2 regions of the Veillonella faecalis genome follow, and region 1 is predicted to be linked to the other one. Evidence: a T-box and tRNA genes for the amino acid it is inferred to sense, from the RefSeq annotation. Region 1 holds a T-box; the other holds one or more tRNA genes.
The links. The T-box of region 1 lies ahead of thrS (threonine--tRNA ligase). A T-box ahead of a tRNA ligase gene usually reads a tRNA of that ligase, here a tRNA-Thr.

Region 1 (8,753 bases):
CCTGTAGTGATGCACTGCTCATGACAGCACAAGGTATTGAAACCATTCGTAGAACATCTCTTGAAAAAGATTTTAATCGCTTACAAGAACTCATTGCTGAATATGAAGTACATGAGCTTGTAGTAGGTATGCCGAAGAATATGAATGGTACAAAAGGTGAACGAGCTGAAAAGACTGAAGAATTCGTTGAAAAGATGAAAGAAGTCATCGATTTACCTGTTTCATATTGGGATGAGCGGTTATCTACGGTTATGGCTGAACGGCAACTCATTGCAGCTGACGTAAGTCGTAAAAAGCGTAAATCCGTTATTGATAAAATGGCAGCGGTTGTAATTTTGCAAGGATACTTAGATCGCTTGCAGTTCAATAAATAAATCTTTTTTTCCACAAGGAGGGTTTCCAATGGTTGACCAAAACTTTGAAGGTGAAGTGTATTATTTAGAATTCGAAGACGAAAACGGCAATAAACAATACTTCACAGAAGATGTTGTTCTAAACCATGAAGGTCGTGAGTATGCAGTTCTTGTACATGTACAAGACGAAGAGGCAGACCACGAAGGTCAAGATGACACATACATGATCTTGGCTAGCATCGAAAAAAATGAAGAAGGCGTAGAAGTATACGTACCTTTAGATGAAGAAGATGAAGTTTTTGAGACTCTAGTAAAATTGTATGAAGAAATGGAAGATGGCGAGTAGTTGTTTTCTTTATAAATCTAGCGTGTTGTCTTTGGGCAATACGCTATTTTTATTTGTTATATATTAAGATGCCCATAATATGATAATGTCCTTTTATATAGGGGAAATATGGACTTTATGGTATAATAAGATGATAAATACTGTTATGTTACAGAAAGGAACTCAACGTCGTGAGAAAAGCCTTAAGATATATTTTAATCCTTATTATTGTAGGCGTATTAATCATCGCAGGTGGTTTGGGAGCGATTTATTTAGTGCCAAACACCTTTGCTCAAGATGATGGTACACAAGTACTTGTCATCGAAAAGGGGCAGACTGGCACTGAAATTGCAGACATGCTCTATGAACGAGGTCTTATTCGTTCCACACAAGGCTTTAAGCTTTGGTTATATTTGAGCGGCACCAATGATAAACTTCAAACTGGTCACTACCAAATTCCTAACAAGGTAACTGTGCGCGAACTCATTTCTTTATTACAAGAAGGTCATGTAGAATCTATTCGTGTTACAATTCCTGAAGGATACACAGTTGGTGATATTGCTATCGTTCTTGAAAAAAATCAAATTATGAAGGCAAAGGATTTCTTAGCAGAAGCAAAGACCTTTGTACCATATCCATATATGAAGGGTACAAGACCTGCTACATATCCGGTAGAGGGCTTCTTATTCCCAAGTACTTATGAAATTCCAGTAGGTGCAACGCCACGTGAAGTGATTCAAATGATGGCTGACGAAATGAATCGTTACCTCACACCGGCTGTGAAGAAACAAATTCAAGCTCAACACATGAGTATTCATGACTTTGTAACATTGGCATCCATTGTTGAACGTGAATCTTTATTTGATGCAGATCGTCCAACAATTGCAGGGGTATTTAAAAAACGGTTAGCCCATGGTATTCCATTACAATCTGATGCGACAATTTCCTATGTACTAGGTTATGCAAAAGAAGATGTAACTATTGGTGATACGCAATTACAAAGCCCGTATAATACATACGTATCTAAAGGCTTGCCACCAGGACCAATTGCGAACCCTGGTAAAAAAGCATTAGATGCAGTCTTGCATTCTGAAGATACAGATTATTTATACTTTGTAGCGGATAAAGATGGACATAATCACTTCTCTAAAACATATGAAGAACATTTAGCGGAAGTTCATAAAATCTATGGTAATGATACGGCTACATCCTCTAATACAGAGGCCGCAGTACAAGCTGGTCCTAACTATGACGTGGCTGTGGCAACGACAGAGCCTAACTACAATTACAGCTCTGAAGAAGCGGTGGAAGCAGATTCTCAATATGTTAATGTGGAACCTACGTACAAATATACACCAACAACGGTTCCAGCTGCTGAAATTCCAGCACCAACACCAGCTCCACAAGTACCAGCTCAATCTGCACCAGCAACTCAATCATCTAGTTCTAACTCTTATGTGCCAACTACAACACCTGCTCCAGAATCTATGCAAAATGTTGTACCAAGTACACAACAAGTACCTCATATTGAAGTAAAGCCAGCTGAATCTGTGGATCGTTCTACGTTGGTAGTTCCTAGTGGTAATAGCAATAAATAATGTAGGAGATTGAATCTACTTTCATGACATTAAATGATATTTTAAATGAACAGCGTATTTACGCGATGATTAATGATGTACCGATTCTACGAGAATCTGAGGTTCATCTCTTTGAAGAATTAATAGGTTTGTACCGGCCCACCTCTGTGTTAGAGGTGGGCACCGCCATTGGTTACTCTGCTTTGTTGATGGCTCCGCTACTCGACGAAGAGGAGGGACATATTACATCTATTGAATTAGATGATGTGCGTCACGAAATGGCGAAATATTATATTAACCAATCTGATTATGCCGATACAATTACATTGCTGAAAGGCGATGCGTCTCAAGTCTTAACGGAACTCACCGGTGAATATGATCTAGTATTTTTAGATGGTCCCAAAGGGCAATATCTTAAACAATTAGAACTCATTTTGCCTCATGTGAAAGAAGGAGGCGTTATCCTTGCAGACAATGTACTTTTTAGAGGCTATGTAAGAGGCGATAAGGAGCCGCCAAAACGGTTTAAGACTATCGTAAAACGGTTAAAAGAATACTTAACGTATGTTGAAAATAAAGAATTGTTTAACACCACCATCTATCCAATGGGTGATGGTATGAGTGTGAGTGTGTGGAAAGGGCACAACAAATAATGGCAGAACATTTTATGGAATTGCTTTGTCCAGCCGGTAATATGGACAAGCTTAAAATGGCTATTCGCTATGGTGCGGATGCTGTATATTGTGCAGGCAAACGTTTTGGCTTGCGCGCAGGTAACTCTAATTTCTCCGATGAGGAATTAAAGGAAGCTGTAGAATTCGTACATGCTCATGGTAAAAAACTCCATGTTACATGTAATATCATCCCTCACAATGAGGACTTTGAAGGTTTAGAGGACTATTTGAAATTCCTTGAAAGTATCGGCGTTGATGCGATCATCGTAGCCGACATGGGTATCTTTAGCCTTGCTAAACGCGTGGCTCCAGGCCTTGAACTTCACGTAAGTACACAAGCTTCCACTACAAACTGGCATACAGTGCAAATGTGGAAAGAACTGGGTGCCACACGCGTCGTAGCGGCTCGCGAAGTATCCTTAGCAGATCTTAAAGAAATGAAGGATAATGTAGATATCGAAATCGAATCCTTTGTACATGGCTCCATGTGTATTTCTTACTCTGGTCGTTGTCTATTGTCTAACTACATGACAGGCAACCGTGATGCGAACCGCGGTCAATGTTCTCAATCTTGCCGCTGGAAATATTCCCTTGTTGAATCCAACCGACCTGGTGAATATTATCCAATTGAAGAAGATGAACATGGCACATATATCTTTAACTCTAAAGACTTGTGCTTGATTCACCGCATTCCTGATTTATATGAAGCTGGTATTGATAGCCTTAAAATTGAAGGCCGTATGAAATCCGTTCACTATTGTGCAACGGTAGCAAAGGTATACCGTACAGCTATCGATACATATCTTAAAGAAGGGAAAGACTGGTATGTTCGTCCAGAATGGATTGCAGAATTAGAAAAGATTTCTCACCGTCCATATACAGATGGTTTTGCAGAAGGTCGTCCTGATGAAACGGCTCAAAACTATGGTAAATCTACCAATACACAAAGCCATGACTTCATCGGTTTAGTTATGGGCTATAACGAAGAAGAAAAATACGTTGATCTTGAACAACGTAATAACTTCAAGGTCGGCGATAAAGTAGAATTCTGCCAGCCTAAAGGGGACCTTGTGGAAACTGTAATTGAAAAAATGACAGACGAAGATGGTAATCCAATCGACGTAGCGCCTCATGCGCAAATGAAAGTGCGTATCTACATGGATACACCACTTGAGCCATATTCTATGATGCGCCGTGAGTGCAAATCAAAAGAAGCTTAGTAGGTAGTATATTAACGACAGACATATCTAATGGATGCCTATACTAGCGATATGTATAGCATTTACATTTTATAGTAATGATGTGTAGGAGGACTTATGAGTGGTACATCTTTAGAACCGAGTAAATCTATCGGTGCATTTACTGATGTACCAGATTTAGAAACCTCTGGGGAAGAGGCGTATGTGTACTTTCATCTTGAACCGAAGCATACGAACTATATCAATCGCATCATTGAAGGCTATGAATACTTAGGGGTTATGACATCTATTGATATAAATGGACGATGTATGCTAAGGTGTACACCTTCAACACGGCCCTTGGCTATTGAATTATTAAGTAGTCTATCGGATTATGTCACTATAGACGAGTAAGTATATGTTGAAGCTGCATATAGACGATTAGTAACCATAAATGATAGTGAATTAAACACATCATTCTACATTTATATTTATGTCAACATATATAGTAGAGAAATGAGAGTATATCTATGAAACAATCTATTTTGAAACGTGCATTATTAACAGCTTGCCTTAGTGTATCTATGGCAGGCGTAGCTATGGCAGGTCCTGTAGGCCCTGTTATTATTCCTCAAGCAGGGGATGTAGTAGTCATCAATCATGGTCCTGATATGACCTTCACTGGTAATATCAACTTTGATGTGGAAAGCCAAACTAACAATAATTTACAAGTTGGCTCCACTGTGATTCCTAATGTTGTATATGGTGCAGCGTTCAATAAAACTGGTGCGCCAGATACAATTATCCCAGCTCAAACTTACGTGTATGTAGGCGCAAAAGATGGGGCGAATGCTTTCACAGAGGCTAGCGATGCTGACAAAAAAGGTGCTAACTGGAATGTAGAAACCTTGAAAAAAACTAAATCTGGTGACGTACAATTGGCAAGCCGTGGCATTCCTGAAAAGCCATTGGCAAATCAAGTAGCAACTATTAAAGATTCCATTATGCTTAGCGCCGTAGACCTCAGTACAACAGAGGTAGGCCGAAACAGCAAGGGCGTTCTATATATGACTGTTCCTAAGGAATTAAAATTGACTGCTGACACAGGTATTCCTGAAGACGTGCGTGAAACAATGCCAGCTATGTTCCGTGGTAAAATGGGTGATTCCCTCATGGTGAATCTCATGCCTTTAAATGAAGAGGAAAAACAACAATTAGCGGCAAACCCACATAATGCAAATACAATCGTATTCAACCGTGGTATGAGCATGGCAAAAATGATTGGTTCCTCTGCACGTACAAGTAAAGTGTACACATATATGAAGGATCATTACTTGAACCTCGTTATCGTAGCAAAAGATTACGACGATAACGGTGCTCGTGGCAGCGGTGTTATGATGGTTTCTAAACAAGATAACTCCAATGATGTGCTCTTAACACTTTACAAAGGCCCAGATCTTTCCAATAGCAAATTGGAAAAAGTAATTGGTGCTATGTTATCTACAAACTTCAAACGCTAATAATCTAGCTAATGTACAGTGAGCTGTAGTAGAGCTACATTGGTTAGCGTATATATGATAATCTTAATAAACGGCTCGAGTTTGATATGTCCCCCTTTTAATGGACAACCCGTAAATGGGGTACATATCAGTTATATCGGGCCGTTTTTTTATGATGTGTTTGAAGGCGTTTCTTTAATTTATAGATTTTGTGAAATTTACAGTTAAACTGTATTGAATTATTTGATTCTCTATGATACTATAATCTAGTAAAAGTTATGCAAAGGACATGATTCTCATATCCCTGTGTACCAGAGAGAGGCTGATGCTGGAAATGCCTTACACATATATTAGAGTTACCCCCTTTAAACTGATTTGTCGAACCTAAGTAGGCAAATACGGCCGCCACCGTTATCGGGCTTAATGAAGTGAATTAACTATACACATATATTTGTATAGGTAGTTAACTAGGGTGGAACCGCGAATGATCTTCGTCCCTTGTTTTGTAGGGATAGAGGGTCTTTTTTTATTACAAAAATCCAGTCTATCCTAGATAATAAATTGGAGGAAAGAAAAATGGCAGATGTAAAAATCATTTTACCTGATGGTAGTGCAAAGGAATACGCTGCTGGCACTACTCTTGGGGAAGCAGTAAAACAACTATCTAACAGCTTGGCTAAAAAAGTACTAGCTGCTAATGTAAATGGCGAATTAACAGACCTTCGCGAAGAATTAGTCGACGGTTCTGAAGTAGCGTTCTTAACATTCGAAGAAGATGGTGGTAAACATACTTTGCGTCATACAGCTTCTCATATCTTGGCTCAAGCGGTAAAACGCTTATGGCCTGAAGCTAAATTGGCTATCGGTCCTGCTATCGATAAAGGTTTCTACTATGATATCGATATGGAACATACTTTGACTCCTGAAGATTTAGGCAAAATCGAAAAGGAAATGAGCCGTATTGTGAAAGAAAACTTGCCTATCACTAAATCTGTAATGTCTCGTCAAGAAGCTATCGAGTTCTTCAAATCTAAAAACGAAGACTACAAGGTAGAATTAATTGAAGATCTTCCTGAAGATGCTGTTATCTCTTGCTATGCGCAAGGTGACTTTATCGATCTTTGTGCAGGTCCTCACGTGGCATCCACTGGTAAGGTAAAAGCTTTCAAATTACAAAGCATTGCAGGTGCATACTGGCGCGGCGATGAAAAGAACAAAATGTTGCAACGTATTTACGGTACAGCATTTGAAAAGAAAGAAGAACTTGATGCATACCTTCACTTGCTTGAAGAAGCAGCTAAACGCGACCACCGTAAACTTGGTAAAGAACTTGGTTTGTTTGTTATCAAAGAAGAAGGTCCTGGCTTCCCATTCTTCTTACCAAAAGGTATGGCCCTTCGCAACGAATTAGAAAACTTCTGGCGTGAAGTTCACCATGAATTTGATTACGAAGAAATTCGTACACCAATTATCTTAAATAAACAATTGTGGGAAACATCTGGTCACTGGTTCCATTACCGTGAAAATATGTACACTACAATTATCGATGATGAAGAATATGCAATTAAACCAATGAACTGCCCAGGTGGTATCTTGGTTTACCAAAACGAAATGCATTCCTATCGCGACTTCCCATTACGTTATGCTGAACTTGGTTTAGTTCACCGTCATGAATTGTCCGGTGCTTTACACGGCTTATTCCGTGTACGTGCATTCACACAAGACGATGCTCACGTATTCATGTTGCCAGATCAAATGCAATCTGAATTGATGAAAGTTATCGAATTGTTCGACCGCATTTATAGCCAATTTGGTTTGAAATACCATGTGGAATTGTCCACTAAACCAGACAATGCAATGGGTGACGATGCCATTTGGGAAGCTGCTACAGAAGCATTGCGCAATGCTATTGAAGCAAAAGGTATTCCTTATGTAATCAACCCTGGCGACGGCGCATTCTACGGCCCTAAACTTGACTACCATATCGAAGATTCCTTAGGCCGTACATGGCAATGTGGTACTATCCAATTGGATATGAACTTGCCTGAACGTTTCCAAATCGAATATGTTGGCGAAGATGGTCAAAAACATCGTCCTATCATGATTCACCGTGCATGCTTCGGCTCCATGGAACGTTTCATCGGTATCTTAACTGAACACTATGCAGGTGCGTTCCCAACATGGATGGCTCCTGTACAAGTTAAAATCTTACCTATCTCTGAAAAACATGTTGAATATGCTAAAGAATTGGCAAAACAAATGCATCGCGATTATGTACGTGTAGAAGTGGATGATCGTAGCGAAAAAATTGGCTACAAAATCCGCCAAGCACAAATGGCAAAAGTTCCATACATGCTTGTGGTAGGCGATAAAGAAGTTGAAGAAGGCACAGTTAACGTTCGTAAACACGGCGGTGACGAATTAGGTTCCGTACCATTCGAAGAATTCTTCAATTCTATTAAAATCGAAATCAAAGAACGTAACTAAATATTTAGCCCCCATATACTAAAGCCTTTCATTAGACTTAAGTCTAGGCGTTGGCCATTTGTATAGTGGGGGCTATCTCTTTAATTGTTACCTGTGAGTAGCGAAAGGAAATACTATGAAAGAAGTAAATTCATATGGTTGGAAAGCCGTTATTGGTTCCTCCATTGGTTATGCTATGGATGGTTTTGACCTCTTAATTCTTGGCTTTATGCTGACACTAATTTCTGGAGATTTAGGTTTGACCACTGGTCAAGCGGGATCTCTTGTGACGTGGACCTTGGTTGGTGCCGTACTTGGTGGTTTCATCTTCGGTACCTTGTCAGATAAATTTGGTCGCGTTCGCGTTTTAACTTGGACGATTGTTTTGTTTGCTATATTTACTGGGCTTTGTGCCTTTGCTCAAGGGTATTGGGATCTTCTAATTTACCGTACAATAGCAGGTATTGGTTTAGGTGGTGAATTTGGTATTGGTATGGCGCTCGCTGCTGAAGCTTGGCCTGCTCAACACCGTGCAAAAGCAACAAGCTACGTTGCCTTAGGTTGGCAATTAGGCGTGTTGGCTGCTGCTTTGTTAACACCATTACTCATTCCTATCATTGGATGGCGTGGTATGTTTATGGTTGGCATTATTCCAGCGTTAATTGCTTGGGTATTCCGTGC
Region 2 (8,753 bases), on a different contig from region 1:
CCAACTTTAGGGTTTGGCATCAAGCCTTTAGGACCCAAGATTTTACCAAGACGGCCAACTTGACCCATCATGTCTGGTGTAGCAACTACTACGTCGAAGTCGCTCCAACCACCTTGGATTTTAGCTACTAACTCTTCAGAACCTACGAAATCTGCACCAGCTTCTTCAGCTGCTTTAATATTGTCGCCTTTTGCGAATACAAGAACGCGTTTAGTTTTGCCAGTACCATGAGGCAATACTACTGCACCACGAACTTGTTGATCAGCGTATTTAGGGTCGACATTCAAGTTGAAAGCGATTTCAACTGTTTCATCGAAATTTGCAGTTGCAGTTTTCTTAACCAACTCGATTGCTTCTACTGGTTCGTAGAACTTACCAGCTTCAATAAGTTTTACTGCCTCAGCGTATTTCTTACCTACTTTTGCCATTATAATATCCTCCTTATGTGGTCAAACGGGAATTCCCTCCCACCGATTTGCGCTTATGCGCAAGTCGTACGCTTATTAGTCAACGATTTCAATGCCCATGCTGCGAGCAGTACCTTCTACCATGCGCATACCTTGTTCTACGGTATTAGCATTCAAGTCAGGCATTTTCAATTCAGCAATTTCACGAACTTTATCGCGACCTACTTTTGCTACTTTATCACGGTTAGGTACACCAGAACCTTTTGGGATACCTGCAGCTTTTTTCAATAATACTGCAGCTGGTGGAGTCTTAGTGATGAAGTCGAAGCTACGATCTTCATATACGTTAATAACTACTGGGATAATTAAGCCAGCTTGTTTAGCAGTACGTTCGTTGAATTCTTTTGTGAAAGCAACGATGTTAACACCTGCTTGACCTAGTGCAGGACCAACTGGTGGTGCTGGAGTAGCTTTAGCGGCTTCAATTTGTAGTTTTACTTGTTTAACTAATTTCTTAGCCATGGGTAATTAAACCTCCTATGCTTATACTGTGGTGGTAACGGATATATATCCTCCCACTGGCAACCAAAATCGATTGCTCTTTTTAGAGTCATAATATATATATTAAAGAGCTTTCTCAATTTGAGAGAACTCTACCTCTACCTCGGTATCTCGGTTGAACATTTCCACATTAAGTTTCAATGTTCCTTTTTCAGGGTTAAGTTCGGTAATAACACCTAGTTTATCTTCAAAGGCCCCGGACGTAATGCGTACCGTTTCACCAACTTCTACATCGATGTTGATGCTTGGTTTCTTATCCAAGCCCTGAGACTTAAGTATATGTTCTACTTCGGAATCAGAAAGTGGAACTGGTTTAGTGGCAGAACCAACGAAACCTGTTACACCTGGTGTGTTGCGTACAACATACCAAGAGCGGTCGTTAACTTCCATTTCAACCAATACGTACCCAGGAAATATCTTACGTTTTACTACTTTTTTAACCCCATCTTTTTCATCTATTTCGTCTTCAAGAGGTACCAAAATACGGCTAATCACATCTTGTAGACCCATAGACTGAACTTTAAGTTCAAGAGTGGTTTTAACTTTATTTTCGTAGCCTGAATAGGTATGAATTACATACCACTTCTTATCTGCTTCCATGAAATGGCCCCCTTATCCAACAAAGTGCAACAACGTATTAAAAAGTTGGGCAAAGACTGCATCAAGTATATAGATAATAAAGGCGATAAAAATCGTCACTAAAAATACTACTATTGTATAATTGATGAGTTCTTTTTTTGTTGGCCAGACTACTTTTTTAAGTTCAGCTTTCACACCGCGGAAGAATTTTCCAAATCCACCACGCTGCTGCACTGCTGAGTTAGACTTTGCCATTGTTTCACATCCTCAAATCAACAGGTAATGAATGATAAGAATTATTTTGTTTCACGGTGTAATGTATGTTTACCGCAGAATTTGCAATATTTCATCATTTCAATACGATCAGGATTGTTCTTTTTGTTCTTGTTCGTTTGATAGTTACGTTGTTTGCAATCTGTGCAAGCTAAAGTAATGGCATTACGCATCCGGATACACCTCGCTTTGTATTTACTAAATCTGTCTCTTGTACTCGAAAACGCTCGACTACATACTAAAGAAATATATCATACGTAGCAAGCTATGTCAAGAATTTTGAGCAACTCAAAAAAGCCAGGCACATGTACCTGACATGGATAGTATAACAAAAAATGGCGTTCCTTGTCTATAAAGGAACGCCATTAATATGGTACTAAATTATCACATATTTTTCATACAATTTATGCCGTTAATGCATAGAATTATATTATGTCTGTCAATTAGGATTTCTTCGGAAATAGAACTTTCACAATTTGCCAGAAGAATGCTACGGCACCAATGATTAGTATTGTATCACCAATCATACGAAGCCAACGTAAGTTTTGTAACAATGGTTGTTGCATAAATTCTTCGCTACGTGCAAACCACAAGCCATGTGTAATGCTTGCCCACGCTTGGATAAGACCAATCGGCAATAAGCTAATGAGCACCATTAAGGCAAGGCCTATATTGAGAGCCCAGAAACCGAACTTCATTAGCTTATCGTTAAATTCTACTTCAGGTCGGATATAGCGAGCAATAAGGAATACAAATCCTAGACTTAAGAAACCATACACACCAAACAATGCTGTGTGGGCATGTACTGCAGTTGTATTAAGACCTTGGATGTAGAACAAGGATACAGGCATGTTGATCAAGAATCCGAATACCCCTGCCCCCACTAGATTCCAGAAGGACACGGCAATGAAACAATACACAGGCCATTTTAGACGATGCATCCAAGGAGCACTATGAAGACGTGTATAGTTTTCAAAAGCTTCATAACCTAAGAGTACAAGTGGTACTACTTCTAACGCAGAGAAGGATGCGCCTGTTGCCACGATAGTGGATGTAACACCTGTGAAGTATAAATGATGGAATGTACCAGGGATACCACCGATGAGATAAATAGCCCCAGAAGAGATGGCCGCAACTGTACCAGCACGGTACGATACAAGCCCTAATGTAACAAAGATAAATGCCATCAATGTAGTGGAGAATACTTCGAAGAAGCCTTCAACCCAAAGATGGATTACCCACCAACGCCAATACTCCATAATCGCCAAATGGCTATGTTCACCATAGAATAACCCTGGACCATAGAAGATACCTACCATGATAACGGAGAATATGAAGGCTGCAATGAGGTTTTTATCTCCTTTTTGCTTGAATGCACCAATAATGCTACGTATCATGAGTACAAGCCAGAATAAAATACCAATGTATTCAATCCACTGCCAAATACGACCTAACTCGATATATTCGTAACCTTGGTGTCCGAGAAGGAAATTCCACGCTGCTGGAATTTGATGTGCTACGCCTAAATATGTACCAGCGAAGGAACCTACTACAAGAACTACAAGAGCCCAGAATAAGATGTCCACCCCAAGCTTTTGATATTTAGGATCTTTACCACCATTAATGATTGGTGCCAAGAATAGACCAGCACTCAAGAATGCCATCGCAATCCAGAACAAAGATGCCTGAATATGCCATGTACGTGCAATAGAATAAGGGAAATATTGCGCTAATGGAATACCATAGAACGCTTGACCTTCTACAGTATAGTGGGCAATAATCCCACCCATCCCCAATTGGAATAAGAACAATGCTAGGATTGTAAACAAATATTTACCTAATGCACGTTGAGATGGCGTTAACGTGATCTTGCTAATTGGATCTTCTGTTGGTGGAACCAATGCATGGTCATCATCCTTTTTACCAAAGGCCCATAACCATACAACTACACCAATGCCACATAATAAGATAATAACACTCACAACAGACCATGCGATACTTTCAGGTGTAGGATTATGATCCAACAAAGGTTCATGTGGCCAGTTGTTTGTATACGTTGCATCTGTACCAGGACGTTGTGTAGATGCCATCCAAGTAGTCCAGAAGAAGAAGCGTGCCATATCAATGCGATCTTGTAACTCAGGTAACGTGTTATCCTTCATCGCAAAATGATCACGAGTCAATGTTAAATCAGGATTATCACCGTACAACTCAACAAAATAACGACCAGTTAAATTCATTGCCGTAATTCGTTCTGGAGATAAAACAACAGTTCCATCTTCACGGACTGCACTACCTAAATACTCTTTTTTCACAACTTCTTTAACAGCTGCTTGTTGTACAGGTCCCAATTGGTCATAAAGAGCTCCAAAGGCCTCTTGAGATTTAATATCCAACATCACGGATACTTCTTTATGTAACCAATCTGCTGTCCAGTCAGGCGCTTGATATGCGCCATGACCTAAAACGGTCCCTACCGATTGACCACCTGTAGATTGCCATGCCGATTGACCATGTAAAATATCTTCCTTAGTGAACAAGACCTGTCCATCTTGAGATACATACGCAGTCGGCACTGGCGGTGCTTGATGATACACATCAGTACCTAGATAACCAAGAATAGAAAAACCAATAATAAGAACGGCTACTACGGCTATCCAATACTTTTTGTATTCACCCATCACATTACCTCCTTTTCTATAAAAACACAAAAGGAGAGCCTTTGCTCTCCTTGAGGTAATAATAGCACTATTAGTAGAATAATTCTGTATCTTTGGTTACAAATACAATAAACAATATATAAATTAATACAAAAATAGGACCCCAATTGGGGTCCTATTTACTACAAAGATTATGAATTAACCTTCGATTTCAGTTACAACGCCAGCGCCTACTGTATGGCCACCTTCGCGGATCGCGAAACGAAGACCTTCTTCGATAGCGATTGGAGTGATCAATTCGATATCCATTGTTACGTTATCGCCAGGCATACACATTTCTACACCTTCAGGAAGGTTTACAACACCTGTTACGTCTGTTGTACGGAAGTAGAATTGTGGACGGTAGTTGGAGAAGAATGGAGTATGACGGCCACCTTCTTCTTTAGTCAATACGTATACTTCTGCTTTGAATTTTGTATGTGGTTTGATGGAACCTGGTTTAGCCAATACTTGACCACGTTCGATGTCTTTGCGGTCTACACCACGAAGCAATGCACCAACGTTATCACCTGCTACTGCAGAATCCAAAGTTTTACGGAACATTTCAAGACCAGTTACTACGTATTGTTCAGCTTTTTCTTTCAAGCCTACAACTTCTACTGTGTCGCCTACGTTTACTTGACCACGTTCAACACGGCCAGTTGCTACTGTACCACGACCAGTGATTGTGAATACGTCTTCCACAGGCATCAAGAAAGGTTTGTCAGTATCACGAACTGGAGTTGGGATGTAGGAGTCTACAGCTGCCATCAATTCGTCGATTTTAGCTACATATTGAGCGTCGCCTTCCAAAGCTTTCAAAGCGGAACCTACAACGATAGGTACTTCGTCGCCAGGGAATTCGTAGGAAGAAAGAAGTTCACGAACTTCCATTTCTACTAATTCGATCAATTCTTCATCGTCAACCATGTCAGCTTTGTTCAAGAATACTACGATTGCAGGAACACCAACTTGGCGAGCCAACAAGATGTGTTCGCGAGTTTGAGGCATAGGGCCGTCAGCTGCGGAACATACCAAGATAGCGCCGTCCATTTGAGCCGCACCAGTGATCATATTTTTAACATAGTCAGCATGGCCTGGGCAGTCAACGTGTGCATAGTGACGGTTTTCAGTTTCGTATTCAACGTGTGCAGTGTTGATTGTGATACCGCGTTCACGTTCTTCTGGAGCTTTATCGATCATGCTGTAATCTTGGAAATCAGCTTGGCCTTTTTCAGCCAATACTTTAGTGATTGCAGCTGTCAAAGTAGTTTTACCATGGTCAACGTGACCGATTGTACCAATGTTAACATGCGGTTTCGTACGTTCAAATTTTTCTTTTGCCATTAGGATTGTATCCTCCTTCACAAAAACAAATTACATTCTAGTATTAATATAATATATTAACCCTAATTTATCAATGGAATATAAGATTCCCTTATACATTATTATACCATATATAGAAAAACTTCTAAAAATACAAATATTCTTCTAAAATAAAAAAACTGACAAATGTAATCCTTACACTCATCAGCTTCAATTTATATTTTATGGAGAAATAAAAAAATCCTCACCAATGTGAGGTTTAATGGTGGCGGCACACGGATTTGAACCGCGGACACACCGGGTATGAACCGATTGCTCTAGCCAACTGAGCTATGCCGCCATGTATGGAGCTAGTGACCGGGATTGAACCGGTGACCTTATCCTTACCAAGGATACGCTCTGCCGACTGAGCTACACCAGCACAATGAACGATCATTTCACTGTGAATTTTTGTGGTTGCGGGGACAGGACTTGAACCTGCGACCTTCGGGTTATGAGCCCGACGAGCTACCAACTGCTCCACCCCGCTATAAATGGTGGAGGGAGAAGGATTCGAACCTTCGAAGTCGAAGACGGCAGATTTACAGTCTGCTCCCTTTGGCCGCTCGGGAATCCCTCCAAAATAAAATGGAGCTGGCGATAGGAATTGAACCCACAACCTGCTGATTACAAGTCAGCTGCTCTACCAATTGAGCTACGCCAGCATCATTACGACAAGATGTATTTTATCATCCGTCCCACTAAGTGTCAAGAACTTTTTAAAAACTTTTTTGAAGTTTTTTCGTTCACTGCGGTATCCCTTAGTGCTTAATCATAATAACATGAAACGATACCCTATGCAAGTATTTTTTCTAAACTTTTTAAACTTCATTTTTTCCTCATTGGCAATCATAGATAAAGATAGATAATTGCTAATATAGCCACTATTATCCGATAATACCCAAAGGAGGATAAAGACTGGTACAGCCATGATAAACGAAAAATCAGCAGCAGCTCTTCGAGTACAACCGATTAACATGCCCCCTGCAATGGTAGCGCCAGACCGCGAAAATCCAGGCCACAAACAGAGCATTTGATAGAGCCCAATCTGGAAGCATTGGTATATAGATAAATTATTTACAGAATCTACCAGTCTTGTAGTCACTCGTCTTTTTTCTGCATAAATCATAAAAAGGGCGCCTACCAAAAGACCTATTATCACAGGAATCGGCCCAATAATAATCATATGCCCTGTACTAGATACAGGAATACATTCTGTTATACCTTCTATAACACCTAAAATGAGGGCAATTACATATTGGTCCATGATATCACCTGCCTTTTATATGCGGTCATAACTCATGGCAATATATAATGCCCTCAACAATCAATATAACTCTATTAATCAATAACCATAACACGATCAGGTTTAGTGATTGTCACTACCGCATGTTTTGGATCATTATTGTGTTCTAAGTATAATTGATCACCTTCGAGATGACCACGCCAACCTACAACAATCGGATATGTTTTACTAATAGTCTTTAATAGTTCAAGAGGATTTAAATTTAATATCGGTGCAAACAATACATTAATACCATCGATAAGAACAACTTCTGTATCACTGCGACTTAATGCACGACGAATTACTTCTTCTGCAAGTTGTGGTCTTTCATCACGAGGTACTAATAAAAACTCTTCTTCAATAAGTTGTTTTGCCTCTAAGTACTTCCAACCTTTTTGTTCAGATAACTCACGAATCAACAAACTTTTACCAGAACCAGGACCACCAACGATAAACAATATACGTTCATCATCACCTTGAATTTGTTCCCAACGTTCTCTTACATCTTGAACTGTAACCATATCCCTTGCCTCCTCGCTGTAACCGTTCCTACTTAACTGGACGGTCAGATAACATAACGGATTTGATATATTGGTTTTTATCATCTAGGGCAAACTGCAAATATGAGTCGCTTGCCGCTGGATTTTTATATTCATATACAGTAGATGTGCCCGCATTTGTTGTAGATTCAACAATACGAGTAGGCATACCATATACAAAGAGCAATAAGTATTTAGTATCCCCCATCGCAATGCCGCGACGAGTAGGTGTGTAAATATTTAATAGAACACGATTGATGAGATTTTTTTTATCAACACTCACGCCATATTCGTTATAGCCAATAAATGTGGACCCAAACAACATACCTTGATGTTTCCAATCATTATTGGGATCATTAACAAAATAATCATTTAATTTATAGCCACGCAACACAAAATCATCAGCAGTCAATTTACCTGCTTGAAAATCATATACTGGAGCTTTAGGCAATCCAAATCTTGGCCATACTTGCCCACTAATCATATCAACAGCCTCTACATTGCTTTGTTTGATGGTGAAAGCAATATATTCTTTCTGTTGTCCTAGCATAGATTGTTGTTGGCTATTATTATTTGTATTCTCTATCGAGCTATTAAATTCCTTTTTTCGAGACCATGAATTTTCGGAATGACCTTCATATAGGAAAATATAACTTTCATTTTTCAAATCACGCCACATCGCAATAGGGCTACCATAGGCAAATACCAATTCCATGCGCGTGCTACCAACACCAATATCGCGTACAGTGTGGATGCCTTTTTTCGTACTATGAATATTAGTAATAGTATTCGGTTCAAAGAAATAAGTAGCACCTTGACCGCGTAATTGATTATTTACTAAACGCTCTTGAGCAGGTCCCGTGTAAACGGTCACCTCCAAGTCTTTCATATAGTACGTCGTAAAGTTATCACGAACCACTGTTTTTTCTACATCTTTAGGCGCTACAAACTGATCTCCTAAGCGATACCCATCAATAGCATAATCATCTTCAGACCCTAAAGCTGGCAAATTATTAGCCGTATAAGACTTACCAATATCAGCCAA

Region 2: it has a tRNA-Thr gene. The T-box ahead of thrS (threonine--tRNA ligase) is inferred to sense a tRNA for this amino acid. The anticodon was not compared.

What each region holds. Positions count from the first base shown of each region.
Region 1 is NZ_JALBWL010000001.1:206,803-215,555, forward strand. Features, by position in the region: gene ruvX (Holliday junction resolvase RuvX) at 1-374, shown strand, start outside; gene MOQ65_RS00970 (DUF1292 domain-containing protein) at 403-699, shown strand; gene mltG (endolytic transglycosylase MltG) at 870-2,276, shown strand; gene MOQ65_RS00980 (O-methyltransferase) at 2,300-2,908, shown strand; gene MOQ65_RS00985 (peptidase U32 family protein) at 2,908-4,149, shown strand; gene MOQ65_RS00990 (DUF4911 domain-containing protein) at 4,246-4,521, shown strand; gene MOQ65_RS00995 (hypothetical protein) at 4,638-5,627, shown strand; T-box leader at 5,876-6,108, shown strand; gene thrS (threonine--tRNA ligase) at 6,183-8,093, shown strand; gene MOQ65_RS01005 (MFS transporter) at 8,209-8,753, shown strand, end outside.
Region 2 is NZ_JALBWL010000002.1:509,306-518,058, reverse strand. Features, by position in the region: gene rplA (50S ribosomal protein L1) at 1-428, opposite strand, end outside; gene rplK (50S ribosomal protein L11) at 504-929, opposite strand; gene nusG (transcription termination/antitermination protein NusG) at 1,032-1,568, opposite strand; gene secE (preprotein translocase subunit SecE) at 1,581-1,802, opposite strand; gene rpmG (50S ribosomal protein L33) at 1,844-1,993, opposite strand; gene MOQ65_RS06140 (nitric-oxide reductase large subunit) at 2,264-4,501, opposite strand; gene tuf (elongation factor Tu) at 4,679-5,866, opposite strand; tRNA gene MOQ65_RS06130 (tRNA-Met) at 6,109-6,185, opposite strand; tRNA gene MOQ65_RS06125 (tRNA-Thr) at 6,191-6,266, opposite strand; tRNA gene MOQ65_RS06120 (tRNA-Met) at 6,299-6,374, opposite strand; tRNA gene MOQ65_RS06115 (tRNA-Tyr) at 6,380-6,464, opposite strand; tRNA gene MOQ65_RS06110 (tRNA-Thr) at 6,474-6,549, opposite strand; gene MOQ65_RS06105 (undecaprenyl-diphosphate phosphatase) at 6,657-7,151, opposite strand; gene brxF (BREX-3 system P-loop-containing protein BrxF) at 7,226-7,690, opposite strand; gene MOQ65_RS06095 (hypothetical protein) at 7,719-8,753, opposite strand, start outside.